DNA from 4 places in the Alteromonas sp. 5NS40-0096 genome. Region 1 is predicted to be linked to each of the others. Evidence: predicted binding sites of a transcription regulator. Region 1 holds the regulator's gene; each other region holds the start of a gene.
What was found. The regulator sigma-54, encoded in region 1, starts transcription at its own class of promoters, with help from an activator protein. The targets are predictions, from matches to a motif close to GTTGGCACGNNNNTNGNNT.
Positions count from the first base shown of each region.

Region 1 (7,273 bases):
AATATTTTGTTCATCCATTGAACCCAACGTCGCGTTCCTGTGCCAATTATATCCTAGGCTTCTACTTTAGTCTCATACTTTATCACTGCATTTTCTAGCACAGCGAAAATCATACAAAAATTTACAACTGTTTACGTCTGTGCCCCATTTGTCATTGACCACTCAAACTCAGTTATTCGTGTATTTTTTCCGCTAAAAGAACTAAGACCGGAAAACAGTACAAATCATCGCGAATTTACCATAGGAAAACGCGTGAGTTTTTGCGACAATCGGCCCAAGATCAAAAGGACACGCTCAATTGTGCTATTTCAAGTCGCCATCTTTATCATAGGCTTAGCCGTTTTAAGCTGGGCCGCAGACCGATTCGTTTACGGTTCCTCAGCATTAGCAAAAAACTTTGGCATCTCGCCAATGATGATTGGACTCACCATAGTTGCAATGGGCTCTAGCGCGCCTGAAATAGTGGTATCAGCTGTCGCCTCGTTAAACGGTAATATGAATACCGCGGTCGGTAATGCGATGGGCTCGAACATTACCAATGTTGGCTTGGTTTTGGGCCTAACAGCGCTGATTAAACCTTTGATTGTGTCTTCCACCACCTTAAAGCGGGAGATGCCTGCACTTATTTTGATTAGCCTTATTGCCATATTTTTCCTCATAGACGGTGAACTTGCTCAATATGAAGGCATCATACTTTTAGCACTGTTTGGCGTTACCATCGCTGGCATGGCATGGCTATCCATTAACGTTGAGAAAAACGACCCCTTAGTGGCGGAAACAAGCGACGAGATACCCAGCGATGTTTCAACAAAATCCGCAGTATTCTGGGTAGTCGTTGGCCTAATACTGTTGCCATTGAGCGCCAACTACATGGTAGAAGCGGCGGTATCCATCGCCCATTACTTTGGCTTAAGTGATTTGGTGATTGGCCTAACTATCATCGCGTTAGGAACGAGTTTACCTGAGCTAGCTGCGAGTATCGCCGGAGTGATGAAAGGCGAAGATGATCTGGCGCTGGGCAATATTATCGGCTCAAATATGTTTAATTTGTTAGCCGTTCTGGGTATGCCGGGTTTACTCGCCCCCGGATTAGTTGATAGTAATGCGTACGAACGTGATATATTTGTTATGTTGGCACTTACGTTACTTATGTTTGTATTTAGTTTTAATGTCAGGGGAACAAGCCGAATTAACCGCTTTGAAGGCGCTTTTCTCGTCGCAGGTTTCCTTGCTTACCAATACTGGTTGTTTTATTAATGAATCACGCTTCTTTCGCGCAGTCTGCTATCCGAGTGATTGATATCGAATCTCAGGCTATTGAGGCACTAAAATCGCGTATCGACCATCACTTCGAAGACGCATGCAATATCTTGTTCGAGTGCAAAGGTAAGGTCGTAGTGTCTGGCATGGGGAAATCAGGTCATATCGGGAATAAAATCGCCGCCACCTTAGCCAGTACAGGCACCCCCTCATTTTTTATGCATCCCGGTGAAGCCAATCACGGTGACTTGGGCATGTTAAGCCAAGACGATGTTCTCATTGCAATATCTAACTCGGGGGAAACTGGCGAGCTGTTGAATTTATTGCCGGTCGTTAAGCGCTTGAACGTACCGACAATTGCATTGACCAATAGTGCGACAAGTTCATTGGGGCAACACGCCGATGTTGTACTGGATATCAGTGTTGATAAAGAAGCTTGTTCGTTAGGGCTAGCGCCAACATCAAGCACTACCGCGACTTTAGTGATGGGGGATGCACTGGCTGTCGCCCTGCTGGACGCAAAAGGTTTCACCTCCGAAGATTTCGCATTATCTCATCCTGGTGGTAGTTTGGGACGCAAACTACTTCTGAAAGTCAATGACATCATGTTAACGGCTGACGATATGCCCTTGGTCAATCTCGATGCAAGCGTTTCAGAAGCCTTGCTCGAGATATCCAAAAAAGGGTTGGGGATGACAGGCATACTCGATGACAATGGCATACTTGTCGGTGTATTTACCGACGGCGATCTCAGGCGTATTCTCGACAACAAGGCTGACATTCACGCAACCAGCGTGAGTGAAGTGATGACGAAAGGTGGCAAGACGATTCAAGAGAATGAATTGGCAGTAGAAGCGATCAACTTAATGGAAAGTCACAAAATCAGCGCTTTGTTTGTCACAAACGATGAAAATAGAGCAGTAGGCGCCTTCAACATGCACATGCTACTCAAAGCCGGAGTGTTGTAATGACAATGGTAAAAACACTCTACACCGAGTTAGATTCCGCTCTCTATAGCAAATTGTCCTCACTCAAATTATTGGTTTGTGACATCGACGGCGTGTTCTCAGACGGTAGAATTTATCTCGGTAATGATGGCGAAGAGCTCAAAGCATTTCACACTCGAGACGGATACGGTGTTAAGGCGCTGATTAACTGCGGCGTTGAAGTCGCGGTCATCACTGGCAGGCGTTCAGCAATAGTTCAGCAGCGTATGCAATCATTAACGGTAAAGCACATCATACAAGGTCAAGAAAACAAAGCTGAAGCCATCCTTGAGTTGATACAGTCTTTGGGCTTAGCCCCAGAGCAAGTGGCTTCTATTGGTGATGACATGCCTGACATTGGCATGTTTAACCACAGTGCGGTCAAGATTGCGGTCAGCGATGCGCACCCCATCGTTGCCAGCAAGGCTAACTGGATAACACAACATCGTGGTGGATTTGGTGCAGTAAGAGAAGTTGCCGACACCATTCTTCAAGCGCTTGACCGCTTGGAAGAACAACATGGGGCGAGCGTGTGAACAGACTTGGCCTGAGTATTTCCGCGCTTTTTGTGTTGGCATTGCTAATGTACTTGCCAACGTTTATGGAAGAGTCGCCGACAGACCAACAATCCGCTAAAGTGGACGCGTTGAGGCCAGCGTACTTGGCAAACAATTTAACCACGACTATGTATGACACAGATGGTAAGTTGAATCATGAGGTGTTCGCTACCACAATGGAACACTACGACCTATTGGGTTTCGTGCTGTTTCAAAACCCGATGTATACCGTATACGTGGGTGAAAATGAATCGCCATGGCAGGTGACAGCAAAGGAAGGGACACTTTATGACAACAACTTGATTCAGCTAGAAACAGATGTTGTCATAACCAATATGAGCGACGACGATTTTGTTCAGACAATAAAAACAGAGTTTATCGAAATCGACTTGAACAAAAAAACCATGACGTCGGATCAGCCCGTGGTAATAATCGGCGGGCAATACGTTATAAATAGCAATGGCTTCAATGCCGATTTGCATACCAGACAATACGAGTTAATTGATCATGTACAAACCACTTATAAACCTGGCAGCTAGTTTACTGGCCCTCAGCGCTAGTACTTTTGCACTGGCTGACGAGACCGACTTTACTAAGCCGATAAAAGTCGACTCAGCGTCTCAGTTTGTTGATGGAATTAACAAAATATCACTGTTCAAAACTGATGTTTACATCACCCAAGGCTCGTTAGTTATCGAAGCGGATGAGGTCGAAGTGGTTGCCACTGATGGCGAAGGCAACGAAGTATTCATCGCGCGAGGCAATCCCGCGAGCTATACCCAGCAAGTCACCGACGGTAAATCGGTGAATGCCAAGGCCAATGAAATTCGCTATGAAGTGAGCAAACGCAAAATTTCACTGAAAGGAAATGCAGAGCTACAGCAAGACACCAGTATGGTGCGCGGTGATACCATTACCTATGACATGGAAAAAGAACAGATGTTGGCACAAGGGTCGGAGCAACAAAATGGCAGAGTCACTACTGTGTTTAGGCCTGAAGCCATCAAAGATCTGACCGACCAAGTCGAATCTAAAGACGAAGATAAAAACGACGAGGACCAACCAAAGTAATGGCTACATTAACTGCCTCTCATTTGGCAAAATCCTATCGTTCTAGGCAAGTGGTACGCGATGTGAGCTTGTCGGTATCCAGTGGCGAAATCGTTGGACTACTCGGCCCAAACGGCGCGGGTAAGACGACAACGTTTTACATGATTGTTGGTTTGGTGCCACTGAACAAGGGTAGCATCCACATTGATGACAACGAACTGACACACCAACCTATGCATGAGCGCGCGCGCCAAGGTATCGGTTATTTACCTCAAGAAGCGTCTATTTTCCGCAAAATGACGGTACACGAAAACGTCATGGCGATTTTACAAACCCGAAAAGACTTAAACCGTCAGCAACAAGAAGAGGAAGCTGACGCTTTGCTGGACGAATTTAACATCAACCATATTCGCAACAGCAATGGGATGAGTTTGTCGGGTGGAGAACGGCGTCGAGTGGAAATTGCGAGAGCGTTGGCGGCCAACCCACAGTTCATATTGCTAGATGAACCTTTTGCTGGCGTCGACCCCATTTCGGTAAACGACATAAAAAAAATAATTCAACATCTGCGCGACCGCGGAATTGGCATCCTAATAACCGACCACAATGTGCGTGAAACCCTTGATGTTTGTGAAAAAGCCTACATTGTTAGTCATGGGGAATTGATTGCTCAGGGCTCCGCAGAGCAAGTTTTAAGCAATCAAAAAGTAAGAGATGTATACCTAGGAGAGCAATTCAAGCTATAGTTAGTATAGCGGGTTACAAATGAGCCAACAGGAACCGCAATTCGGACTTGCACTCGGTTCATTGTTTAAGGTAAAAAAGCAGGAAAATGAGAAAGTTAAGACGTAGATGAAACCTTCTTTACAGCTAAAGTTTAGTCAACAACTCACAATGACCCCTCAGTTGCAACAAGCGATCAAGCTTTTGCAGCTCTCTACGCTCGACTTGCAGCAGGAAATCCAAGAAGCACTCGACTCAAATCCACTCTTAGAAGTCGAAGATATTGGCGATGGCGATCAACCGCAAAAAAGTAACTTAGACAGTGAAAACGATGCCACTGCCGAAGCTCCTGCACCTAGTTCAGATAATATTGAAACCTCTGATGCATTAGAAAAAGACGGGTTACCCGACGAACTTCCTATCGACAGTACATGGGATGAGTATTATTCAGCGTCTTCGGCCCCTGCACCTATGGCAGCATCAGATGACGACCAAGTATTTCAAGGCGAGACCACCGACGATATCCAAGCTCACTTGCTTTGGCAGATGGGTCTGACACCATTTAGTGATATCGACCGTGTAATCGCAATGGCGATTATCGACTCAATCGATGAGTCAGGGTATTTAACGGTAACCGTTGAAGATATTCTGCAAAGTGTGAATACCGATGACGAGACAGAGGAACTTATCGAAGAGGATGAAGTCGAATGTGTATTGAAGCGAATTCAACAATTCGACCCCTTAGGTTCAGGATCTCGGACGCCGCAGGAATGTTTATTGGTGCAACTCAATCAGTTTCCCCCTGATACACCTTGGCTAGCAGAAGCAAAAATGCTGCTAACCGATTACGCGGATTTGCTCGGTAGCAAAGATTACCGAACACTGATGCGTAAGACTAAGCTAAAAGAAGACCAGCTCAGAGAAGCAATGGTGCTTTTGCAAGGGCTTAATCCTAGACCGGGCTCAGCGTTAATTACCAAAGAGCCTGAATACGTCATTCCGGATGTATCAGTCGCGAAGAAGAACGGCCGTTGGGTGGTTGAACTCAACCCGGATAGTTTGCCGAAACTCAGCATTAATCAGCAGTACGCTGCGATGAGTAAAAGTGCGCGAAGCAGCAGTGATTCACAATTTATTCGCTCACATATGCAAGAAGCCAAGTGGTTTATCAAAAGCCTAGAATCGAGAAACGATACGCTGATGAAGGTGGCAAATTGTATTGTCCAACAGCAAATGGGTTTCTTCGAACACGGTCCAGAAATGATGAAACCAATGGTGTTAAACGATGTAGCAGAAATGGTCGATATGCATGAATCCACCATCTCTCGCGTTACGACCCAAAAATATATGCATACGCCTCGCGGTATCTACGAGTTGAAGTATTTCTTCTCGAGCCACGTGGCAACGGAGTCTGGTGGAGAATGTTCGTCAACCGCGATTCGAGCGTTGATCAAGAAACTGGTTGCCGCTGAGACCCCGAGTAAACCATTAAGTGATAGTAAGATTGCTCAATTGTTGGCCGACCAAGGAATTAAAGTTGCCCGGCGGACAATAGCAAAATACCGGGAGTCTCTCTCGATTCCCCCGTCTAACCAACGAAAAAGCCTGATTTAGGCTCCACCTATAAGGAAGACGAAATATGCAAATAAACCTTACTGGTCATCATGTTGAAATAACTGATTCTTTGCGTAACTATGTCGACACCAAGTTCAGCAAGCTAGAACGTCACTTCGACCACATATCTAACGTGCATGTTATCCTCAATGTCGAAAAACTTAATCAAAAAGCAGAAGCTACGATGCACCTTAGCGGAGCGGAAGTGTTTGCCTCATCGGAAAATGAAGACATGTACGCCGCCATCGATAGTATGGTAGACAAGCTTGATCGCCAAGTGATCAAGCATAAGGAAAAACTGAAAAGGCACTAACCCTATCTGATGGATATCACAGCCATAGTCAGCCTGGATCGCACGCAATGTGCGGTCCAGTGCAATAGTAAAAAACGAATTCTAGAGATTATTAGCGAAATTGCCGCTAACAATCACCCGTCTGTTGAACAATCTACCGTATTGAGTGCACTGTTAAATCGCGAACGTATGGGAAGCACGGGAATCGGTAATGGTATTGCTCTTCCCCATGGCAGACTAGCAGGCCTGGAGCGGGTAACCGCAATTATTGTCACCAGCACGCCCGCGATAAATTTTGATGCCATCGATGATCAACCTGTCGATATCTTTTTTGCTCTGCTTGTGCCAGAAGAGCAAACCGAGGGGCATTTGCAGACATTAGCAACCGTAGCGGGTAAACTAAGCGACAAATCGACCGTTAAAGCGATTCGAAACGCCAAAACGAGTGACGACATTCTTCAAGCATTAGCCTAACGCACCATACAGGGAGACGGGGCCGTGAAACTAATTATCATAAGTGGACGTTCAGGCTCTGGGAAATCTGTAGCCTTACGCGCATTAGAAGACTTAGGCTATTATTGCGTAGATAACATTCCTGTTAACCTTTTGCCGACACTCACGCACACTGTGGTGGATGAATACGACCAAGTCGCCGTTAGTATTGATGTTCGAAACTTACCAAAAGATCCCGCAGACCTTGTAGAAATACTGGACTACATGCCTGACACTTGGGATATGACCATCGTCTACATTGATGCCAGTGACGACATTCTAGTTAAACGCTTCAGCGA
Region 1 is NZ_BAAJLQ010000002.1:275,695-282,967, reverse strand. It holds gene AC27G9_RS07190 (calcium/sodium antiporter) at 301-1,257, shown strand; gene AC27G9_RS07185 (KpsF/GutQ family sugar-phosphate isomerase) at 1,257-2,228, shown strand; gene kdsC (3-deoxy-manno-octulosonate-8-phosphatase KdsC) at 2,234-2,782, shown strand; gene lptC (LPS export ABC transporter periplasmic protein LptC) at 2,779-3,342, shown strand; gene lptA (lipopolysaccharide transport periplasmic protein LptA) at 3,311-3,874, shown strand; gene lptB (LPS export ABC transporter ATP-binding protein) at 3,874-4,599, shown strand; gene AC27G9_RS07160 (RNA polymerase factor sigma-54) at 4,706-6,190, shown strand; gene hpf (ribosome hibernation promoting factor) at 6,216-6,503, shown strand; gene ptsN (PTS IIA-like nitrogen regulatory protein PtsN) at 6,513-6,956, shown strand; gene rapZ (RNase adapter RapZ) at 6,981-7,273, shown strand, end outside.

Region 2 (7,273 bases), 610 kb from region 1:
TCGCCACGAGTTACACGTGCAGCAAGAAAAGACATTCGCAAGATAGCTAGGAAAAAAGCAGATCAACTTCTCTTTTCTAGCTCCCCCCTGATCAAAATAGGGAAATGCGTTACCTCGTTGTTTAATTGGTCTTTTCTTGATGGTCCGCGATTACAGCTTGAAAAGCTCTCGGCAGGCATCGACATCATGAAAGGCAAACCCAATAATATCGCTCTTCCGCTCGCCTATTGGAGAAACCCGAGAATTAATCCGCATGACAAAAAAGAACTGAACCCAGCAAAAGATGGCTGTGGGTTACTGTGGTATGCACCGCTGGTCCCGGCAAACCCTAAACACATGGCCCGATTTATTGAGATGGTAAGAGATATCACGCCAAGGTTTAACATCGAACCGATGATTACTTTTACCAATTTGAGCGGTTACAGCACTGACAGTACGATTCCCATTGTGTTTGACTTAGAAAACCCACAAGCGGTGAGCGATGCTCATGCGTGTCTCGAAACCTTAGTCTCTGAGGGAATTAAAAAAGGGTTTATCCCTTACAGGCTCAATATTCAACAACAACAGCAATTGGACCCGAAAGCGACATTCTGGAAAACAGCAAAAGCAATAGCTTCAACCCTGGATAAGAATCAAGTACTGAGTCCCGATCGGTATAACGTTTAAGCCTCATGAGGGTTAATCTGGAGTTGATTCAAGTAATGCGCTAACGTGCTTTACCGGTATAGCGTAACTGATACCACTTGGTGACGTCAGAGCAGACTCTTTTCCCTGGCTAACAAAGACTTTGTTGATAACCCCTATGACACTTCCGTCTTCGGGATTGTAGACAGGACTGCCAGAGTTACCAGGATAAGCAGTGGCATCTAATTGATAAACCAATTCGGGCTGCTTGAGCCGTTTAAGAACCGATACCGTTAGTTGATCGGCATTTTGTGCGGGAATCGCGTCTGGCGTAATCGCAGAAATCATACCTTTGTGTGTCGCGGGATATAAGCCTATCGCCGCGCCAATCGGAAAGCCAGTGAATGCGACATCAACCCCTGGTTTTAGCAAATCGTTTTCAGCAAGACGCATTGCAGGTAATGCCTCCGAAAAAGTTAATAATGCCAAATCGTGAACTGGATCTATTTTTATTACCTCTGCTTTTATCGCTTTTACATTTAAGCCACTACCGCTAATGACGACATAATGCTGCACTATAAGCGGGTCCAAAGCCTGAGAAACCACGTGGTAATTGGTAATCACCTTTTTGCCATCATCCACCACGAAGCCAGTGCCAAGTACTTTGTTACCCCGCTGTTCTATCGGTGTATATAAGCCTATTGCGACAACAGATGGGGTCACTGCCTCGACTGTGCCTGAGATATCGGCAAATACGATATTGTTAAAGCTGAGACCAACCAGTACGATAAAGACTCGACCGATACCTTTGACTCGCGTACTTCTTAGCGACATAAATATTTCTCTGGTGGATTTAATACAAATTGGATATTCTCAAGGCTATAGTACTACAACTGATTTCTCCACTTAACTTGAGTTTAGTGGCGCTAGCACTGTCTTTTGTGCTGGTTTACTTTCACCGGTTAAAAACTGCCAAAGTGTTGCGCATCTTCTCACTGTTTTGGATACTCCTTTGTTCGCAACCCTATTTTGGCGAATTGCTTCTCTACCCCCTTGAATACCATAAAGCACAGCGTACAGTTGAAGCGCAAAAACCCGACATTATCTATGTTCTCGCTTGCTATTACAGTACTCAAGGTGACGTTTCGGAAATTTCTCGCTGGGCAGAATGTTCACTGCAACGAAACGTTGAGGCTGTGAGATTACACTTTCAAACCAATAGCCCAATCTTAGTTACAGGAGGACATTTTTTAGATGACGAGAGCGTAAACTATACGAGCAAAGTGCTCGAGTTCATGACATCCTTAAACGTACCGGAAGACAAAATACTCGGAACGCATAAAGGCACAACAACTCTTGAAGAAATCAAGTCTGCTCATGCCATTCTTAAAGACAAGAATGTTTGGGTCGTTTCTTCTGCTACGCATGTAAGAAGGCTTAACAGCATGCTCGAACCAATCGTCAATTCCGCTTTGTATTTCCCCGTTGATTATAAAAGCAAAAGCCACTTAACCCCCTATATTTCAATGCCGTCTCAACAGGCTTTAGAAAAAACAAGAATGGCACTATACGCTTATTTATCCGAGCTAAAATACAAGTTCTTAGCAAACTAGCTCGTACCCGATAAATATAACTTATAGTAATTAAACGAATGAATTAACTCCTTTTTTCTCAGATTCTCTGCTACACTGAATGAACTCTTTCGGTCTGTAAAGGACGTACATGAGCGACCAACGCAGTAAAAGTATTCTAGACAAAATGAGCCAGCTAGTTGGTAAAAACAACAAGTTAGGTAAACTTTTGTCTGGCTATAGCAAACTAAGAGAAGCAAATTACATATCTTCACATTTTGCTACCTATCTCACACCACTTATTGCGGTCGATCAAAATTTAAAGAACGAAGTTTATAAGATCAGACACAATGTTTATTGTGAAGAACTCAAGTTTGAGGAAGAAAAAGAAAACGGTTTAGAAATTGACGATTTCGATGCATTTTCGATGCATTGTTTGATTCAACACGTCAGTTCTGAACACTTTGCCGGTACCGTTAGAATTGTTCGTCCAACTGAAGATGATCAACAATTGCCTATCGAAAAGTATTGCCTAGGCTCGATTACCGATGACATTTTAAGCCCCGCCAATTTCGATAGACGTGATATTTGTGAGGTATCTAGACTCGCTGTCCCTAAAGAGTTCAGGCGTCGCCAAATGGATAATTTTGACGGCGCGGCTGTGGGTGTTATCAATCAACAAACCTATTCAGAAACAGAGCTTAGATGTTTTCCTTTTATCGCGGTAGGGCTCTATTTCGCCGCTGCAGCGCTAGCATTACAAGAAGGTATTAAGCACGCATACGTAATGATGGAACCGCGGTTAGCTCGAAGTATGAGTTTCGTCGGAATCAAGTTTCAACAAATCGGTCCCGTTGTCGATTATCATGGCCGGCGCGCGCCCTATTACATTAATCAAAGTCTGTTAGAAAAGAGCCTTACCCCTAGCTTCGCGAAAATGCTAAAAGATATCCAAAATGGCTTAAACCGCAAACATTAAAAACCGCCAAAGAAACAGAACCTTCGTGTTTAACATCGGTCCTACTGCGGCTCTTCTGTCTTAGATAATTAGTTACTGAGACCTGCCTTATTGTTTACTTTATTCATCCGATTTCGACGCATCATTGTTCGTTAATCACCTCTTAAACAGACATTGAAAACGCTGTAAGCCCCGTGATTCAAACGTTAACATTATCCGAAACAGCACAAAGTCAAAACGAGCAACTATCTCTAAACGAATGTTAAATAGTTGGCAACACACAACGCTCCCCGATACCCAAAAGAGTAATCTGCAATTGTAATGAGGTTCACGCGGGGCCGTAGAGCTTTGGCCAAACGCGAACAAGTTTTCGATTTATGTTCGGCTTTAACGTTTATTTACAATATTTTGGTACTGAGCCAATTACAAATCTGAGGATTGGTCAATGTATGGTTCAATACTTACTTATCCCCAACTGCGGTACACCGCACTCAACCAATAGATTTGGCAAGTTTTACAATTGTACAGGCACAAAAAAGGCTCCTTGAAGGAGCCTTTTGTCATATTAAGAATATCTTACTTCTTTTTACGACGCTGTGCCGCACCGAAGCCGATTAGAGATAAACCGAACAATGCAATAGTAGAAGGCTCAACAACAGTTGCAGCTTCTACGTTACCAGTACCACGAACACTGTAGTTCTGTACGTTTAGACCTGACGCATCGTTTGGTGCACGACGGTTGTCATCAAAACGTGAAGTTAGACCGAACGCATCAGCTTCATAAACACCTAAGAAGAAGTCAGTAACGAAGTTGTCTGCAGCGATACCACCAAGAACTTCACCGAAGAATGCAGAGTTACCGTCAAGTAGAGGCTCACCAAGTGCAAGGTAGTCAGCAGTTGGAGTATAGATGAAATCTCTTAACGCTAGGCTTACCCATAGTGTGCCATCAGTTGCATTTACAGCTTGAGTAGCTGCGCTAGCTGCATCAACAATTAGTGCTTCGTCGAATTGACCACCAACTTTGTCGTAATCAACATATACGTTCAACCAGCCATCTGTTGCATCAATTGGCTCGTTTGGATCAGCTTGGAAGAAAAGACCACCGAATGCGAAAGTCAGTTCGCAACCATTACAGTTTGGCTCACCAACGCCAGTACCTAGTTGGAATTTACCAGCACCAACCAATTCAGGAGCGTCGCCCAAAGCTAAAGAAGTACCAAGGCTTGATACTGTTGGTGCAATTGACGTACCCGCCAAAGTTCCACCATTTACGTCAGCAGTATTATCAGTTGTCCACCACTGAGTGAAATCGATTGTTGCGCTGAAGTTAGGTAAAGTATTACCGCCTGTTTCCCAAGAAACACCACCAGCCGCACTTACTACGCCAGCATTTGCAGAAGCGCTCGCTAATAATAGAGTTGAAATTGCTAGAATCTTTTTCATGTTGTCCTCTACAAGAGTCGTTAAGTTAGTTCGCTATAAACAATGCACCAAGCGTGCCAACTTTTAAATAACTGATTTTTATAAACTTTTTAAAAACACCATTTAGGTATCGTAAAAAAAACTGACAGTCTACTCGCTTACAAAGCCGCGATCCGTAGTTTTTCTTTCTCTACCCCGGGATTATTTGTCACTATGCTATTCAAAACGCTATTGGCTTCAGACTTGTCGCCAGAAATCATTAACGCTTCGGCTAAATGTAATTTTACAGACGCAGCACCATTACTACTGGTCAGAGCCTTTCTCAAATTTCTAACAGCACTGGTGACATTGCCATTTCTCAACAAAATCATACCGTACGTATCGAGGAAATCAGGAGACGCCGGCGCTAAATCAACCGCCTGCTTCGCAAACGCTTCAGCTTCTTGATTGTTGTCGTTTACATGCAGTAACCAAGCAAGGTTGTTTAATGCAATTGCATTGCTCTCATTTTCAGACACAACCTGTCTGTACAATTCAATTGCTTTGCGATGATCTTTAGCTATGTAGAGTTCACCAAGTAACGCCAATGCATCAATGTCAGAAGGATACTTATCAGTGTGCGTAGACACTTTTGAAATGGCGTCTTCTAATCGCCCTTGCCTACGGTAGGTCTCTACTAACCTCAACAAAGCGTTATAACTCGGTCTTTCCTCCATGTAACTTTCGAGTAATAGTGAAGCTTTCTCGAAGTTATCCTTGTTGATTTCTATTTGAGCCATCAACCATTTGTAACCTGGCGACTGGCGAGCTGAATCAGAAAGCTGCGTTATCTCTCGTTCCGCTCGCCTGAAGTTGCCTAGCGTCACGTAGTTGGATGCCAGCAACAGCTTCACTTCCTCGTCATTAGGAAAGGCTCTTTGCGCTTTCGCAAGAATCGTCGACGACCCTTTTACATCGCCCATCAACTCCAACAAATTAGAACTAAACAAATAGGCGGGCTTAAAATTAGGAGACGCCTTTACCCAACGTTCAATGGTTCGATTGACGCCTTCTAAGTCTCTCAGCAACGACTGGCTTTTAGCTAAAGTAATCCAGTACAAAGGAGACGCAGTATCGTCAGAATCAAATCCAGATAGTACATCTATGGCTGCTGTCGCATTACCAGAATTAAGTAAAGTCGATGCGTACAAAGCCGCGTGATTGACACTGTCAGACTTCGCCTCATAAATTGATTTCAAAAATGGTTGAATATCATCGGTAGCACCAGATTCCGAAAGCACACGTAAATGTCTTGTAACGGCGAGTATAGAATTCGGGATAGCTTCAATTAGCTTATCGGAGTATGACCTAGCGCTTTCATAGTCTTTTTTGTCAATGTTTCTATCAACAAAGAATACAAGAGCAGGTACCGATCCCTCGTTTAATGTCAAAAGCTGTTGGAACAAATCCTCGGCTGTATCCACTTGCTGTTTACGTAGTTCAACTAGCGCTTTTATGAGTAGGCTAACGTACTCGCCGTTCTCTCCACCTTTTACCTCTTCAGCAATCTCCAACGCTTTAGCTGTATCACCACTTGAAATATAGTAGTTGGCTAAAGAAGACGACAATTTAAGTGAGTTCTCGCCGCTCGAACGAAGACTTTCTAAATTAGCGAGCGCTGAAACATCGTCTAATCCCAATTTCTCAACATTTAGTTCTACAAAACCCTCACCGCCTGTCTCTAACAAGTCATCAAAGCGCCCCAACAAATCAAGCGCAGATTGCTTCCCTTGGCTATTTTGGATGTATTCCGAGGCCGCAGAAAACAACGAAAGGTCACTGGATGTAAGGTCTGTCATGTTATTCAATGTCGTGACAGCCTCTTCTTTGTATCCCAAAGTGAGTAACGTAGCGGCATAAATACGGTATTCTGGAGAGCCAAACTCCAGCGTCGACTTCAAAGGCTGAAAGTGCTGATAAGACTGTTCAAACGCTTCCTCAAAATAAGCACTCAACGCTGCAATCAAACGAGACTTTCGATTGTCGAACCCGAACGAGATGGCTTTTTCTGCAAAAAGCTTAGCCTCTTCATAATTACCTTTATTGTAATCGATGACTGATTGTAGATAATTTAGAAACGGCTGCTCAGAGTACTGTTTCAATAGGCTATCTAAGCGAATTTCAGCCTCTTCTAACTCTCCAACACGAGCGAATGCATCGACAGCCAATATTTTAAACATTGCTGAATCGGCAAACGCATTATTGAGCTCGAGCACCGCCGCTTTAAATTGCTCAGTATCACCAGAAACCAGGCTGTAATTGGCTTTATCGAACAAGTACTCGTAATTGTCGTCTTTCACACCCGACTCGTTAATGCAGGCTAACGCTTCGGCAGCTCCAGTCTCCAGGCGCTTTACAGCACAGGCCGACAAAATGCCCAAGGTATCCTGAGTATCGAGATTCACAGAAGCAATGTCGAAGTCACGGTCTGATTTCAGTAAGTAATAGGTTTGCGTCGAGGTCGGTATCACGTTGCTATGTGATTTAATTGCACTTCGAATACCGGCAACGTCATCAGTGAACAACATAGACTGAAGCCAAAGCCTGCTATCTTGTGGGCTCAACGAAGGCGTTTTACTGACTTTTGAAAATTCCTTCTCAGCATTTTCAAACTTACCTTGGTAGAAATACACAGCGCCAAGTGCAGAATTGTAGC
Region 2 is NZ_BAAJLQ010000002.1:882,250-889,522, reverse strand. It holds gene AC27G9_RS09785 (FAD-binding oxidoreductase) at 1-666, shown strand, start outside; gene AC27G9_RS09780 (S1 family peptidase) at 679-1,458, opposite strand; gene AC27G9_RS09775 (YdcF family protein) at 1,488-2,237, shown strand; gene AC27G9_RS09770 (PEP-CTERM/exosortase system-associated acyltransferase) at 2,347-3,174, shown strand; gene AC27G9_RS09765 (PEP-CTERM sorting domain-containing protein) at 3,730-4,599, opposite strand; gene prsT (XrtA/PEP-CTERM system TPR-repeat protein PrsT) at 4,737-7,273, opposite strand, start outside.
Region 2: the regulator sigma-54 is predicted to act here: its motif matches at 4,642-4,660, upstream of AC27G9_RS09765 (PEP-CTERM sorting domain-containing protein).

Region 3 (7,273 bases), on a different contig from region 1:
GAAGTAAGACATCGAGCTGGTTTTTTAACGTTGCACTAGGTGGTTGCTTTATATCGGAGGGAATTAACAATGCACTACCAATAAATGCGACAACGCCCAATAATGAGACAATCAGGAAAGTCGCACGCCAACCAAGTATTTGCCCAATCCAGGTTCCCAATGGGACGCCTGTGACTAAAGCAACGGTTAAGCCAGTGAACATAATGGCAATTGCACTTGCTTCTTTGTTTTTTGCAACCAAAGACGTTGCAATTGTGGACCCGATCGAAAAGAAAACGCCATGGGCTAACCCTGTTAAGATTCGGGCGGCAATCAATGAACCATAACTTGGTGCTTGCCACGCCAATAAATTCCCAACAATGAACAATGCCATCAACGCCAGCAGCACGTATTTTCGATGCCACTTGCCTGTTAAAGCCGTCAGCACCGGGGCACCGACTGCGACGCCCGCGGCATACAAGCTGACGAGTAATCCGGCAGAGGGTAATGATACATCGAGGTCGGCAGCGATAGTGGGTATCAAACCCACAATAACAAACTCTGTTGTGCCAATAGCAAAGGCACTCAGTGTCAGAGCGAATAATGCAATAGGCATAAAAACTCCTGTGATTTAATGTGAGCGGAGTATTACTCTTTTTAATTTTGATAAAAACGACAATAATTAGAAAACATTTTTGTTGAAAATGAGAAAGTGATGCCAGTTCGTTCAAAAACAGAAGATCTAGAAAACTTTATTGCGGTTGTCGATGCGGGGGGCTTTTCTGCCGCGGCGGAATTGCGTGGAGTGCAAGTGGCACGTGTTTCTCGCTCCATTGCAAGGTTAGAGGCCAGTCTTGGCGTTAGTGTGATCAACCGCACCACTAGGCGAGTTGAGTTAACGCAAGAAGGATCAATATTCTTAGCGCATGTCAGAGAGGGAATGAACGCGATTGAACGGGGAGAGGAGTGCCTCCGTTCGATGCATACCGCGCCATCAGGTTTGCTTAGAGTCGATGCAGCGAGCCCGTTTGTTTTCCATCAAATAGCACCTCATGTTGGGGCATTTTCTCAGCAGTATCCTGATATCAGGCTAGATATTACCTCCCACGAAGGGATTATCGATTTGCTCGAACATAAAACCGATATCGCCATAAGAATTGGTGATTTAAAAGATTCAAATTTACATTACAAACTGCTCGGACGCAGTCGGCTGATGTTAGTCTGCAGTCCAAGCTATCTCGATACAAACCCTTCGATAACCAGAGTCTCGGACTTGATGCAGCATCAACTGATTGGTTTCAGTGGTAGATCGAAATTAAATCGTTGGCCATTAAGCGAGGCGTGTGACCTGACTTTTGCACTGCAAGCGAGTAGCGGCGAGACAATTAGACAACTGTGTTTGTGTGGTCAAGGTATTGCATTGATGTCGCGCTTTATGTGTTATCAAGACATCCGCCGCGGGGACCTCGTCGAGATTCTGCCCGGTTCAGTGGTTACACCTAATACGCGAGAGGCGGTTCATGCCGTGTATTATAAAAATAGTGCTGTATCGTCTCGCATTTTGGCATTCATGGATTTTCTAAAGCCTAGGCTCGAGTTGTAAATCGCTCTCGATAGTGTCTGGGGGAAAGCATCATTTCTTTTTTGAAGGCCACAGACAAGTGAGGCAAACTCGAAAACCCGGTCAAATTCGCAATGTCTGTTATCGGTAATGAAGTCATAGATAAATAATGGCGGACTAAGCTCACTCTTCTCAGTAAAACAAAACGTTGCGGGGAGACGCCAACACTGTTCGTAAAAGCACGGGAAAAGTGCGAGCGACTGAATCCTGCGATATCGGCCAATCGATTTACTTTCAGTTCTTCACCAATGTGTTGGTCAACATAGTGTTTGATAGTTTGTACGGTATCGAGCGTCAAGGTTTCTGCTCCCTGAACAGTTTTGCCTGGCATACTGGCTTCACATAAACCCACTCTCTGGACAAGAGCCTTCGACAACGCATCGAGATACAATAAATCCACTGCGGTATCAGCTAATAGGCTGCGTCTAAGTTCGCTAAACAGCGTATTGATGCCTACCTCTGGCGCAATTGTCAGTACATCTACTACCAAGGCCGTTGGGGCAACGTCGAGTTCGATACCTATTGCGATGTACTCTGGTGGATCATCAAAGTCGATATGAAAATACTGATTGGCTGGAAACAAAAAAGTACTGTGCGCCTCAATTTCTTGCTTACGGGTTTGTCGATGATCCGCAGTCAACAAGCCCTTACCATGAGAAAAGGTATGAAGCAGGACGAACTTATCAATTTTGCAATGAAAGCGATGACGTTTTGGGGGATACAAATGATAGTGATAGTGCTGAGACGATAAACTCATTCCCCATCTAGGCAGGTGAGTGAGTGATGGTTCACCTTGATTTGAATAGCGACGAGCACTAGGTTCTAACTCTATCATTTACTCTTATTCAGTTTGCGAGAAGCCACTATTATAGTAAACCATTCACAGTGACGTTTTAGTATCAATAATCAATCTGCATTTTAGCACGCTAATTCATTGTGTATTCAAAGGATTGATACTGATTACCGTTTGAGTTGTGGGCGTTAGCAAATTAGAATAGAGCAAATTTTTAATAGCTCTTATCGCTTTTTTCGTTGAGCTGTCAGATGTAAGGAGTTGTGAATGAACCGAAATCGGCCTAAAAATTTAGACCTGGCTACGATCAAGCTCCCAGTAATGGGATTGGCATCGATTTTACACCGAATTAGTGCGGTTGTTATCTGGGTTGGGTTGTTTTATTTTCTTCCAACACTCTACGTTTCGCTATCCAATGCGCAGGGTTTGCAAAATGTACAAGCGATGCTGTCAAATAATGTTATTGCACAGTTTTTCGCGTGGGGCTTTTTAACAGCTCTTGGTTATTACGTGTGTGGTGGCCTCAAGCATATTATTCAAGAGTTTGGTTTTTTTGAAACCTTGGAAGGTGGCCGCTTAATATCACAAGTGGCACTGGGATTAGGTATTGTGCTGAGCATACTAACCGCATTTTGGGTATGGGGATAAGATCATGACAACAAAACGCAATGGTGTAAGAGAGTGGTTGTTCCAACGTTTTAGCAATGTATTGATCTTTGTTTTTGCGGGCGTTTACATTGGCTCTATTTTATCAATGGACAGCATAGATTATGCTACTTGGTCAGCCTTCCATACAGCGACATGGTTCAAAGTGTTTGCGTCAGTAACCCTTGTTATTGCGATGGTAAACTCGCTATTAGCCGGGTGGCAAATTGGCACCGACTATACACAAAAGGTACCGATTCCCGGGTTCGGCGTTATGTTCCATACTTTTTATACGGTTGCTTCAATTGGATTACTCGCTTTTGGTTTGTACATTTTGTGGTAACTACACATTAAAGAGAAAAGCAGGCTTAAGCCTGCTTTTTTTATGTCTATTGTTTACGGCGTCTTATGACTAAGAACGCTAGTGCCATCGCCAGTAGACTAAAGGATGCCGGCGAGGGTACGGCGGTTACGCCAAACTGAGCGATCCGTGCACCTGTCGGTCTAATAAGTTGTCTAATGACCGTGTGATTATCACTTTCAAAGTTGCTGCCATAAAAGCGAATGGATTCAATCTCGTCGAGGCGTGTATCGGCGAACAGGTTAACGAAAGCAAACGGTTCCCAATTGGCGTGATACTGAGCAGGAGAACTTGGATTGCCCCACGATGGATTGCCGTAGTGTGCCGCAGTCAAAGATGGCGAATTGAGGATATCGCTCGTTGAGAACTCAAAATCTTGAGTCCGAGTTTTTACGCCAAGGCGATTGCCTCCGTCTCCAGCACTCCACCAAAAACCAAAATAACCGACAGGTTGTGTGAAAGTCAGGGTCATTTCATTGCCGCCTCTCGGAATAAATAGGTATTTACCTGAACCACCGGACCCTCCCCATTTATTCGCGCTATTGATTTTGACCTTACCTCGAGTTGCTTCATAGGTGCCAAATGCATTGGTTTTGGTGCCAGTAAATTTACCAGATTGCCAATCATCGAACGTTTCTACTATCGTGGGCGATGTGGTTGACGCGTATTGCTCCTCCGGTGCCGATAACGTGAAAATGAGCGCCCCATGAGCGTTGGTCATCATCAAAGTTGTGAAAAATACGGTAAACAAGGTTTTGCTCACTTTCATCATGCTTCTCCTCCATTAAAACTGAGAAGTTGCCAATAATGTGCCAAAATATAACTGTATGATTTCATTGATTAAATTGTTTTTGGTGCCATGGGATTTTGCAAAATGCATTGCGAATTTTAAAACTAAACGCAATTGAACGATTAGATTTGGTGGTTGAAAAGGAAGAAGACGCTACGATAGGGATCGCATCTTTGTAGGACGAGAACTGGTGACGTCTAGGCAGATCGATTCGGGTCAGTGGACAAGGAAAAGGGCGACCGATACCGTTTGAATTTCGCTGTATTGACAAAGTGGGGCCGGACTTTGTCCGCCCCAATAGGTAAACTAGGCAGACAAAAAGTCGCTATAGGTATTCAATAGCTCTGGGCGTTCCCAGTGCAGGAAATGGCCTACCTCCGGGATCAATTTGAACACACAATTTGGGATCCGATCAGAAACCGCCCGAATTTGTTCATGGTCCAAAATCATATCGAATTCACCATTCATAATTAGCGTTTTAGCGGTAATTTTTGATAGATCAATATGCTCTTCTAAGTCTTCGGTTTGCTCTACAAACATGCAATGTGCATAGAAACTCAAGAACTCTTCATGGGTCATGGTACTGAATTGTTCAACGATTTGCCGTTTTTGCGATTCGGGAATGAATTGCCCAAAACTTTGTATCATTAATGGTGCGATATCCTCGGTTCGGCCTTCTTCAAACAGGGATTTTCCGGCGTGAATGACGCCGAGGATCTCTCTGTTCGGTTTGACACCAAAGCTACCGAGCATCAGCTTATCGATCATTTCCGGATGTTTTGCCGCAACAGCGGCTGATACTATGGTTCCCCAGGATGCAGCAGCGATAGTGACTTTGCCGTTGCGATTCGTTTCAGAAATCACTCGAACAAGCACTTCTTGTTGTTCATCGAATCCAATCGCAGGATCTCCAGATAACACCTTGGCTCGACCTTGACCGGGTAAGTCGAATACAACAACAGAGTACTGCTCTACAAAACGGCTAACAAAGCTTCTCCATGCCGCCATAGTTTGTTTGGCGCCACTTACGCATATGATCGTTTCTTGTGCCTCACCGTAGATGCGATAAGGTACTTCAAACCGACCAACATTGACTTTTCCTTTTACTACTTTCATTGACTATTGGAGCCCTTTGTTTTTATTGTTTTGATTGTGTTGCGGCAGGTGCACTCAGGTTAGCAATCATCTTTTCTCGATCGACTACGGCGTGATCGCCAAGCCATATTGACCAGAGTAATCGCGACAACAGAGGACTTTGAACCTCACCGACAACCTCGCCTTCGTAGATGGACAATAGTCGTCCATCAGGTAACCAACGTAAAACGAACAGATCATTGCGCTTTACGTCCTGGTTAATAAGCTGTTTAAACTGATCTAACGCTGCGCTTACTTGCGAAAACTCGTCGCCAACGCAATTTTTATTTACGCCTTTCGTCAGTGTTTTTTGAACTTTTTCAGCGTCTAAATCTCGGTCAAAGACAATCGATATTTGTTTTGGGCTTGGAGAAGCCATTATGGCCTCATACACGTCACCGTCCGGCGCAACAATGTCGTTAGGGTTGACGTAGTGGGCGACGGAGTAAACCGGGAAAAACATGATTTTTCGTTTGGCATGCCCAGTGAGAGATAATCCGACAGTTTGATTGTCGTAGGTCACGTCGAGGCGCGGATGGAATAGGATATCGTCGATTTTTGCAAACGCAGGGGGCACGCTTCCTAGCATCAGTAGCCAAGCTAAGAATCCTGTTGTCATTGCGCGTCGAGGCGCTGTCAGTTCAGATATCATAATCGCGTGTTAAAGGGCCTAGTCCGGCCACTCAGCTTGCATTATGTACAAAATATCGCATAACTTTACGTTATAAACTAGTTCCAATACTTATTATTTACGTTTGAGAGCGGGAATTAGATTGATCTTTATAAGCAGATTGATGAGGCTCAAATGTCCCACCGCGCAGTTTTGTTACAACGAGTATCAGTAGTCCGACATTTGCCCCAATGATAATAAACATAGCGGGTAACCCACCTAAGTTAGACATCATCTTCACACCTTCTATGCTGGCATAGCTAACCATAACCCAGGCAATGATGCCGATACTCGCACCCCATATGTATTTCAACGATGTAGAACTGGCAGACGTTTGTGTTTCTCTATCATTTTGACAAAGCTGACTAATGACATCGGTATTGGAGTCTGCTGCGGTAACAAACGAAATGAAGGTCACCACAATAAATACCGCAGCAATAAGCTCCGAAAAGGGAAGTGAGTCAAATACAGAATAGATCACGGACTCTGGCCCCGCGGTTTGAAGTTGCTGGTACAAGGCGCCATTGAGCAGCTGGTCTATATATAATGTCGTGCCTGAAAATGCCGTCATCCACACTATTCCCGCAATAGCTGGTATTATCAAATTAATCGCAATGAAAGCTCTGACGGTGTAACCGACGGAAATTTTCCCTAAAAACAGAGCGGTAACAGGAGCCCAAGCGTACCAATTTGCCCAGTAAAATACCGTCCAATCTTGCGACCAGCCGTCGTCTTTTGCGACGTAGGTATCTAAGCTCCTTGAGACAAATGAATCCAAATAGGCGACTAATCCTTCTTGCCCAGCGGTAATGACTTCCCGCGTTGGGCCAAACAGCATGACGAAAAAGAATATCGAAATAAACACTTGGGCGTTGATATTCGAAAGTCGGGCGATGCCCTTTTTTAAACCACTCACCGCTGACAGAACAAAGGTCGCAACGATAGCAAGCGCTACACCGGCCATCAAAAACGTAGAATTATCGATGCCGGTGAATGAGGCAATGCCGCCACCCAATATCAAGATACCTGTGCCGAGTGACGCGGCCATGCCAGCAACAAGCGCAAACAGAGCGATACCATCGATCAACTGAGCGGGTTTTCCAAAAATACGATCGCCGACTAACAAGCTCAATGATGCACTGATAGAGAAAGGCTTTTTCAGGTTGTAAAAACACAGAGCAAAGACGAGAGCTGGCACACAATATATGGCATAGGGCGTGAACGACCAGTGCATAAACATCGTCGCCATGGCAAATTGCTGTGCTTGTGGTGAATTACTC
Region 3 is NZ_BAAJLQ010000003.1:157,244-164,516, forward strand. It holds gene AC27G9_RS10620 (MFS transporter) at 1-595, opposite strand, end outside; gene AC27G9_RS10625 (LysR family transcriptional regulator) at 695-1,582, shown strand; gene AC27G9_RS10630 (helix-turn-helix domain-containing protein) at 1,566-2,435, opposite strand; gene sdhC (succinate dehydrogenase, cytochrome b556 subunit) at 2,661-3,041, shown strand; gene sdhD (succinate dehydrogenase, hydrophobic membrane anchor protein) at 3,046-3,381, shown strand; gene AC27G9_RS10645 (PEP-CTERM sorting domain-containing protein) at 3,428-4,171, opposite strand; gene AC27G9_RS10650 (alpha/beta fold hydrolase) at 4,496-5,305, opposite strand; gene AC27G9_RS10655 (chalcone isomerase family protein) at 5,328-5,942, opposite strand; gene AC27G9_RS10660 (BCCT family transporter) at 6,073-7,273, opposite strand, start outside.
Region 3: the regulator sigma-54 is predicted to act here: its motif matches at 4,198-4,216, upstream of AC27G9_RS10645 (PEP-CTERM sorting domain-containing protein).

Region 4 (7,273 bases), on a different contig from region 1:
CCCAACACCAACGGTGTTCAGTGCATTAATGGCTCTCACTCCTACATCCATTGGCGTATTGATAGGACGACGAATAAGTGGGTTCATCGGCGGCTTCGACGTCGGTACCCGTGTTTCTGGAATAATAGCGCCGAGCCCATCTAATGGTTGGCCATTACCATCAACCACTCTACCAAGTAAGTTCATGCCAACAGGTAAGCCGCTGTCGCGACTGAGTGGCAAAACACGAGAGCCTGGCACGATGCCTCTGACGGCCTCAGTTGGCATTAAATAGGTGATGTCGTCACCAAAGCCGACGACCTCTGCCTCAATTTCCCCCTCAATGGTCTGTACCAAACACTGGCTGCCTACTGGCAGTTGGCAACCGACAGCTTCAAGTGTGAGTCCAATCCCCCTAACCAGTTTGCCTGCGGCAACCGTCGGCGGGTTGGGAATGTGTTGCTGGAGATTTTGAAAATGCTGAGCAAGAGAGTCAGTCATCTGCCAGACCTTGGTCTAACAAAAATTTGGTCAATATTTCTTTGCTGCGACGTTCTACAGAAACGTCGACCGCATTGTGCTCTGTTGTAATATCGCAGCCGCCTCTCTCGAGAGCGGGCGTCTCTACAAACTGCCACCCCTTTTCTGTCTCTACATCCTCTCCATAGTGGGCTTTTACCATGGCAATGTCTTCAGGATTTAGATGAATCTGGTAGCGATTTTCATTTATCGGAAGCGCTTTTAATCCTTCGCTTAATGCTTGTAGCACAACCTTTTCACTCAACACAGATTCCGTTCGAATCACAGCTTTTGCCAATGAGACTGAGAGTTTGGTGATTTCTTGTTTCGCTTGTTCAGTGACTTGTTCTAACGGATGATGGATTTGTTCGGACATAGACTGCCAATGATTGGCAAGACTGTTAATTGTCTCTTCGCCTGCAGCTAAACCCGATGCTTTCCCCTCTTCGAAGCCCGAATCAAATCCTTCTTTTTTACCCTCGGCTAAACCTTCTTCTTTTCCTTCTTGGTAGCCAATTTGCTTGCCTTCACTGTGACCTTCTTCATAGGCTGCTTGACGAATCGCTTCTATTTCTTCAGCAGTAGGCGGTAGAATTTCTTCCTCTTCTTCAGGAGGTTCATATACCCAATCTGACCGTCGATTTAGCGCATTCGTTTTGTTTTCTTCATGCGCTTTCACAACCGACTCAACGTAGGGAATGTCCCACGTTTTAGCATCGACTTCATCTGGATTGAGGCGCTTTACTGACATACGTCATACCTATTTTGAATCAACAACATTAGAGGAATTCTTCCCCGCCACCACCGCCAAGCATGATCTCGCCGGAGTCTGCCAAGCGTCGAGCAACCGATAGGATTTCTTTTTGTGCTGTTTCCACTTCACTGATGCGTACTGGGCCCATTGCCTCGAGATCATCAACCAACATTTCTGCGGCACGTTTAGACATATTCGCCGTGATCTTATTCTTGAGCTCTTCGTCGGCCCCTTTGATGGCTTTGAGCAAGGCGTCTTGTTGCACTTCACGAAGAATGGCTTGAATGCCTCTGTCATCGACATCGACGAGGTTATCAAAGACAAACATCAAGTCTTGAATCTGTTGACTCATTTCTTCATCTTGCTCACGAATCGCATCCATGAGCTGACCTTCAATATTGGTGTCGAGATAGTTCATAATGTCAGCAGCAGACTTAAGGCCGCCCATCTTCGCGGCTTGTGCACCGGCCTGTCCGGCAAACTGTTTCTCCATGATTTCGTTCAATTCTTGTAGCGCAGCTGGTTGAACTTCTTCCAAGTTGGCAACCCGCATCAACAGATCCAGCCTGACTTTTTCAGGGAACTGGGACAAGATTTCGGCGGATTGCTCTGGCTCCAAATACGACATAACAATCGTTTGAATTTGGGGGTGCTCGTTGCGGATGATACTGGCCACTTGTTTGGAATCCATCCACTTGAGTGAGTCCAAGCCTTTCGCGCCGCTTCCCATGAGAATTTGATCAATGAGATTCGCTGCTTTGTCTTCACCCAAGGCAGCCGTTAATGCACGCTTAACAAAGTCTTGGCTTTGGAAACCAATGGTTGAGTAATTTTGAATTTCCTCGATGAAATGTTTATGTACAGCCGTAATTTTCGACTGTGTCATATCATCGATTTTCGCCATCTCGGCACCCAATTTTTGCACTTGCTTTGGCTCTAAGTGCTTTAAAATTTGTGCTGCATCTTCTTCTGACAAGCTAAGCAGTAATATGGCAGCTTTCTCGACACCTTCGAGCTTACTGACATCATACCCGGGTTCTGTTGTCGCTAATTCTTCAGACATCTCTTTACCTTACTCGTCTTGTAGCAGCCAGCCCTTCACGACTTGGGCGGATAATTCAGGTTCGTTGGCAACAAGGGCACGAACGGCTTTCAATACATCTTCATCTTTGTGTAAGTCCGGCAGCATCAATGAACCATCCGGAGCAAAACCAACCGCTCCCTCATCAAACTCCTGGCTCAGCATGCTGATGGTTTCGTCACCCAAGTCAAGTGCTTCATCTGCATCAAACTCATCTCCCGCTTGTGCATCTTCAGGATTAAGCAGTTTCTTAACGATTGGACGAACAACAACCAATATGAGGACCAATGCCAATAAAAAGCCACTTACGAACTTAATTTTAGGCCACATTCCAGGTTGTTCCCAAAGCGGTACATCTTCGACCTCACCGGCATCAACTCTGCGGAAAGGAATACTGACCACCTCGAGAGAGTCACCGCGGGTAACATCGAAACCGATACCGCCTTGTAATAAACGGCGAATGTTGAGCAATTCTTCTTGATTGCGAGGCTCCGTTGTAACAGTGCCATCCTCTGCTGTAGTTGCGGTGTAGTCCACTGCGACAGATACGCTCAAACGACGGATAACCCCGGTTTGTTGCTTGGTGTGACTAATGGTCGTATCTAGCTCGTAGTTTCGTGTCGTTTCTTTACTGTTGCGGCCTGGTACAACTTGTTCGACATCACGCCCTACTGCGTTTTCTGGGATATTCGATTCTAGCGGCGGTTGATTCGTCAATGCTCCTGGAATACCACCAGCCACTTGGCCAACACTGTTTTCCTCTATCAACATTTCACTTCGAACGGCCGGCAGGTCGGGATTGTAACGGCGTTGTGTTTGCTCAACCGAAGTAAAGTCCATGGTGACATCGGCTTGCGCAGTGTAGTTACCCAAACCTAAAACGGGTATCAAGATGGCGTCAATTTTGTGAAGGTATTCTTGCTCCCGTTGCTGCTCGATTTCATATTCTTTGCGGGCACGTGCACTAAGCGAATCTTGTGAACCCGAATTCAGCAAGCGTCCATTGCTGTCAGTCACCGTCACTCTCGACGGCTCCATTCCTTGCACAGCAGAAGCAACGATATCTACTACCGCATCGACTTCTTCTGCCGAGATAACGGCGCCGCGCTTGGCTGTCAAGACAACAGTTGCACTGGCCTTTTTCTCACGTCGAGCAAATACATTCTCCTTTGGCATTGCCAGTAGCACCCGAGACTTTTGAATACTGCTGATGTCTTCAATCGTTCGAGCAATCATTTGCTCTCTTGCATGCTTAAGGCGTTCCATTTCAACTCGTTGACTAACACCAAATCCCATGTCTTGCATGATGATATCGGCGCCCGCCTCAGGCTTACCCGATACGCCCTGCCTCGTCATACCTAGTTTAATATCTTGGTACTGTTCGGCCCTTACGGAAACAAGGTTACCTTCTAATTTGTAGTCAATTTGATTAGCGTCGAGATAGTCGAGTGTTTCGATAAGCTCTTGTGTTTCCATTTTTCCCAATGGACGATAATCAGGCTCTTGCACCCAAATGACGATAAAAATGGCAATGGCGACACAAATAACTAGCACGACCACTAGCGTGATCTGACGCATCATATCGGCACTGCCGATGGCGTCCATAAATCCCGAGCGTTGTTCTGCCTCGGTGTCGGTTCCCATTCCCGAATCGGCAATCGTTAAATCTGTTCCAGTCGCTTCAGCCATCTCTCAAACCCCAATTACACCGGCATATTCATTATTTCTTTGTACGCTTCCAAGACTTTATTGCGTACCTGCAGTGTCGCTTCAAATGCGATACCGGACTTTTCCTTAGCAACCATCACTTCCGCTAAACTCAAACTGGTGTCACCCATTTCAAATCGCTGCTGCATTTGTTTTGACTCGAGTTGCATACTGTTCACGCCATCAACCGCGTTTTTTAGCATGGTGGCAAAGTCCTGGCCTGAGTGAGTAGGTTGAATTTGATCAACAGGCATTTCCGGTTGCAAACGCGTTTGTCCGATCATGGCCTGCATTTCTTGATACAAACTATTGGCTTTCACATCCATCTTGGCTTACCTCGGTTAAGTGCTCGAGCGCTATTTCGCTAATAATCACTTTCTGCAATTACCGAACCAACTTTAAAAACCTATAAAATTCATAAAGATAGAGTTACACGCCAATAAAATGACACAAAAAAAGCAGCTTGCGCTGCTTTTTTTACGTCTTACCGACACTATGCTGGTACTTGAATACCATCCTCACGCATCCTCGCGAGTTTATATCTCAATGTACGTGGACTGATACCTAACTTTTCGGCGACATCTTTGCGTTTGCCGTTACACAATTGCAAGGTATCAAGGATAATTTGATGTTCTTGTTGCCTCAATTCAGAGCCCAAGCGACTTGCGTCTTGGTCTGTCACATCGATGGAATCTGTAGGCACGGCGATTGCCTCAGCACTTTCTAACATTAAATCATCCGAATCAATCACTTCAGAATCAGCTAAAATCAGTGCCCGCTGGATCACGTTTTCCAACTCTCGAACATTACCGGGCCACGAATATTGGGTCAGTTTGTTTCGTGCTGCCGCACTGAGCTTGGGGCATTGGCTGCCATTACTTGACGCATGACGCACCAATAGATGTTCTGCAAGAGGCACTATGTCTCCAGTGCGCTGACCAAGTGGCAGCCATGTCAGTGGAAACACATTCAATCGATAGTACAAATCTTCTCTAAATTCGCCTGCGTCTACTGCCTGCTTGAGGTCTCTGTTACTTGTTGCAATGACCCTTACATCCAATTTAATGGTTTTACGGCCGCCTAAACGCTCGACCTCTCGCTCTTGCAGTACACGTAATAACTTAGCTTGCAACGCTAAGTCCATCTCGGTGATTTCGTCGAGTAAAATGGTGCCACTTTGTGCTTGTTCAAATTTTCCGGGACAGGCTTGAATCGCCCCCGTGAATGCACCTTTTTCGTAACCAAACAGCGTCGCCTCCAGCATGTTCTCTGGAATAGCAGCACAGTTAATTGCAACAAAAGGGGCTTCATTTCGCGGAGATTTATCGTGAATGTATCGAGATAATACCTCTTTGCCTGAACCACTTGGCCCAAGCACCATTACATTCGCTTCAGAGCGCGCCACTTTTTCAGCCAAAGTAAGTAACTTCAAACTCGAGGCATCAGCCACTATCGGCGTTCTCGATTCGACGCGCTGTGCTGGCGCGTAACGACCAACTAAGTTCAGCAAAACTTCAGGAGAGAATGGTTTGGATAGGTAATCTGTAGCACCATCTCGCATTGCTTGAACCGCATCGTCAATCGTAGCGTAGGCCGTCATCAATAATACGGGTAATTGAGAGAATTTGGTTTTGATATTTTTGAGCAGACTTAACCCATTCATACCGCCCATCTGAATATCGCTTACCACTAAATCGACAACGTGATTAGAGAGTACAACCAACGCTTCTTCCGCGCTGTCGGCAGCGAGAACACGGTATCCCCCTAACAGAAGTGTATCAACAAGCGCCTCTCTTAAGCCGGCATCGTCTTCAACGATAAGAATAGTTGTTTGGTTCATTATGCTGCTCCACTTACTGATACATTTGCGGTTTGGCTATTAGGTGAAATCAAAGGAAGAGCAATAGTGAAAACCGCACCGCGCGATGGCGCATTGATAACACTCAATTTACCTTGATGTGCGTGTGCTACGGTTTTGACTACTGCCAAGCCAAGCCCAGTGCCTTGGGTCTTGGTAGTGAAAAAAGGCTCAAATATTTTGTCTTTGTGTTCATCAGCCACACCGGGCCCAGCGTCTGCAACAGATAGGCAGAGCTGACCATCGAAGATATTTGCAGAGAGACTTATTGTCGATCCCTTTGGTGAGACTTGGCAGGCATTGTGAACTAGGTTAAGAATCGCCCCCTGCAAAGAGGTGATATTACCCATCACGCTTGCATGTTGGTCGAAACCATTAAACACGAGGTTCAATTGATGCTGTTGTGATAAGGTTTCGCTGTTCGGTTCTACAGCGCCGCGAATATCAGCCAGTGACAAACAACTTACCACTTGGTCATCACCTGACTTAGCGAACAACAACATGTCATTAACTTGGCTCTCAAGTTCTTTCAATCTGTCATTCAGTTTGTTGGCAAATTGATGACTGGCCTCGGGCGCTAAACCTTTTCGCTTTAAGTTAGACGCATACAACATGGCAGCAGATAAGGGAGTACGAACTTGGTGAGCGAGCGACGCCACCATCTTGCCCAGTGATGACAATTTCTGCATATGGCTGACTCGAGCCTGAAGCTGCCGAGTTTCGGTCAGATCCGTAATAACGATAAGCTGCCCTGGTTCGTTTTCCAAAGGCGTAATAGAAAGCTTAACTCGACGACCGTCCACCAACGATACCTCGTGGCCGTCATCGGCGCGAGGTTTGAATGAACGAGTAATTATCGTACGCCAAACTTGCCCTTCTAAAGGCTCGCCAAGCAAGTCCTTCGCTTGATGATTGGCCTGCCTAACTCTACCTTTGCCATCGAGTACGATGACACCTGCAGGCATTACCTGCAGAAGGTGCTGTAACTGTGATGACTGTTTGCGCAAAGCATCCAGTTCACTTTGGGTGGTAACCGTTAGGTTTTCGGGTGATGCACTGGCGGCACTGTATGCGACGCCTTCATACGAATGAACGTCGGAAGTCGAATACTCTAAATTACTTTCAAATGCCATGGCAATCACACCTCACTCTTTCAGATGGGTGAGATAAAGCATTTGCCATGCCAATTTTTTATTTCTTAAATTTCAATGATTTACAATGAAAAATGAGGCACTGACTCGGCGTCAAAAATATGACTTGGGAACGCGACTAGGCTTCGCCTTCCCTTTGGATATCATACTTGCGCATTTTCTCAACCAACGTGGTTCTGCGCATACCTAGCTTATCAGCCGCTCTAGCAACAACCCATTCGGTT
Region 4 is NZ_BAAJLQ010000003.1:508,597-515,869, reverse strand. It holds gene fliI (flagellar protein export ATPase FliI) at 1-480, opposite strand, end outside; gene fliH (flagellar assembly protein FliH) at 473-1,249, opposite strand; gene fliG (flagellar motor switch protein FliG) at 1,278-2,315, opposite strand; gene fliF (flagellar basal-body MS-ring/collar protein FliF) at 2,325-4,022, opposite strand; gene fliE (flagellar hook-basal body complex protein FliE) at 4,037-4,366, opposite strand; gene AC27G9_RS12210 (sigma-54-dependent transcriptional regulator) at 4,534-5,880, opposite strand; gene AC27G9_RS12205 (sensor histidine kinase) at 5,880-7,031, opposite strand; gene AC27G9_RS12200 (sigma-54 dependent transcriptional regulator) at 7,168-7,273, opposite strand, start outside.
Region 4: the regulator sigma-54 is predicted to act here: its motif matches at 4,419-4,437, upstream of fliE (flagellar hook-basal body complex protein FliE).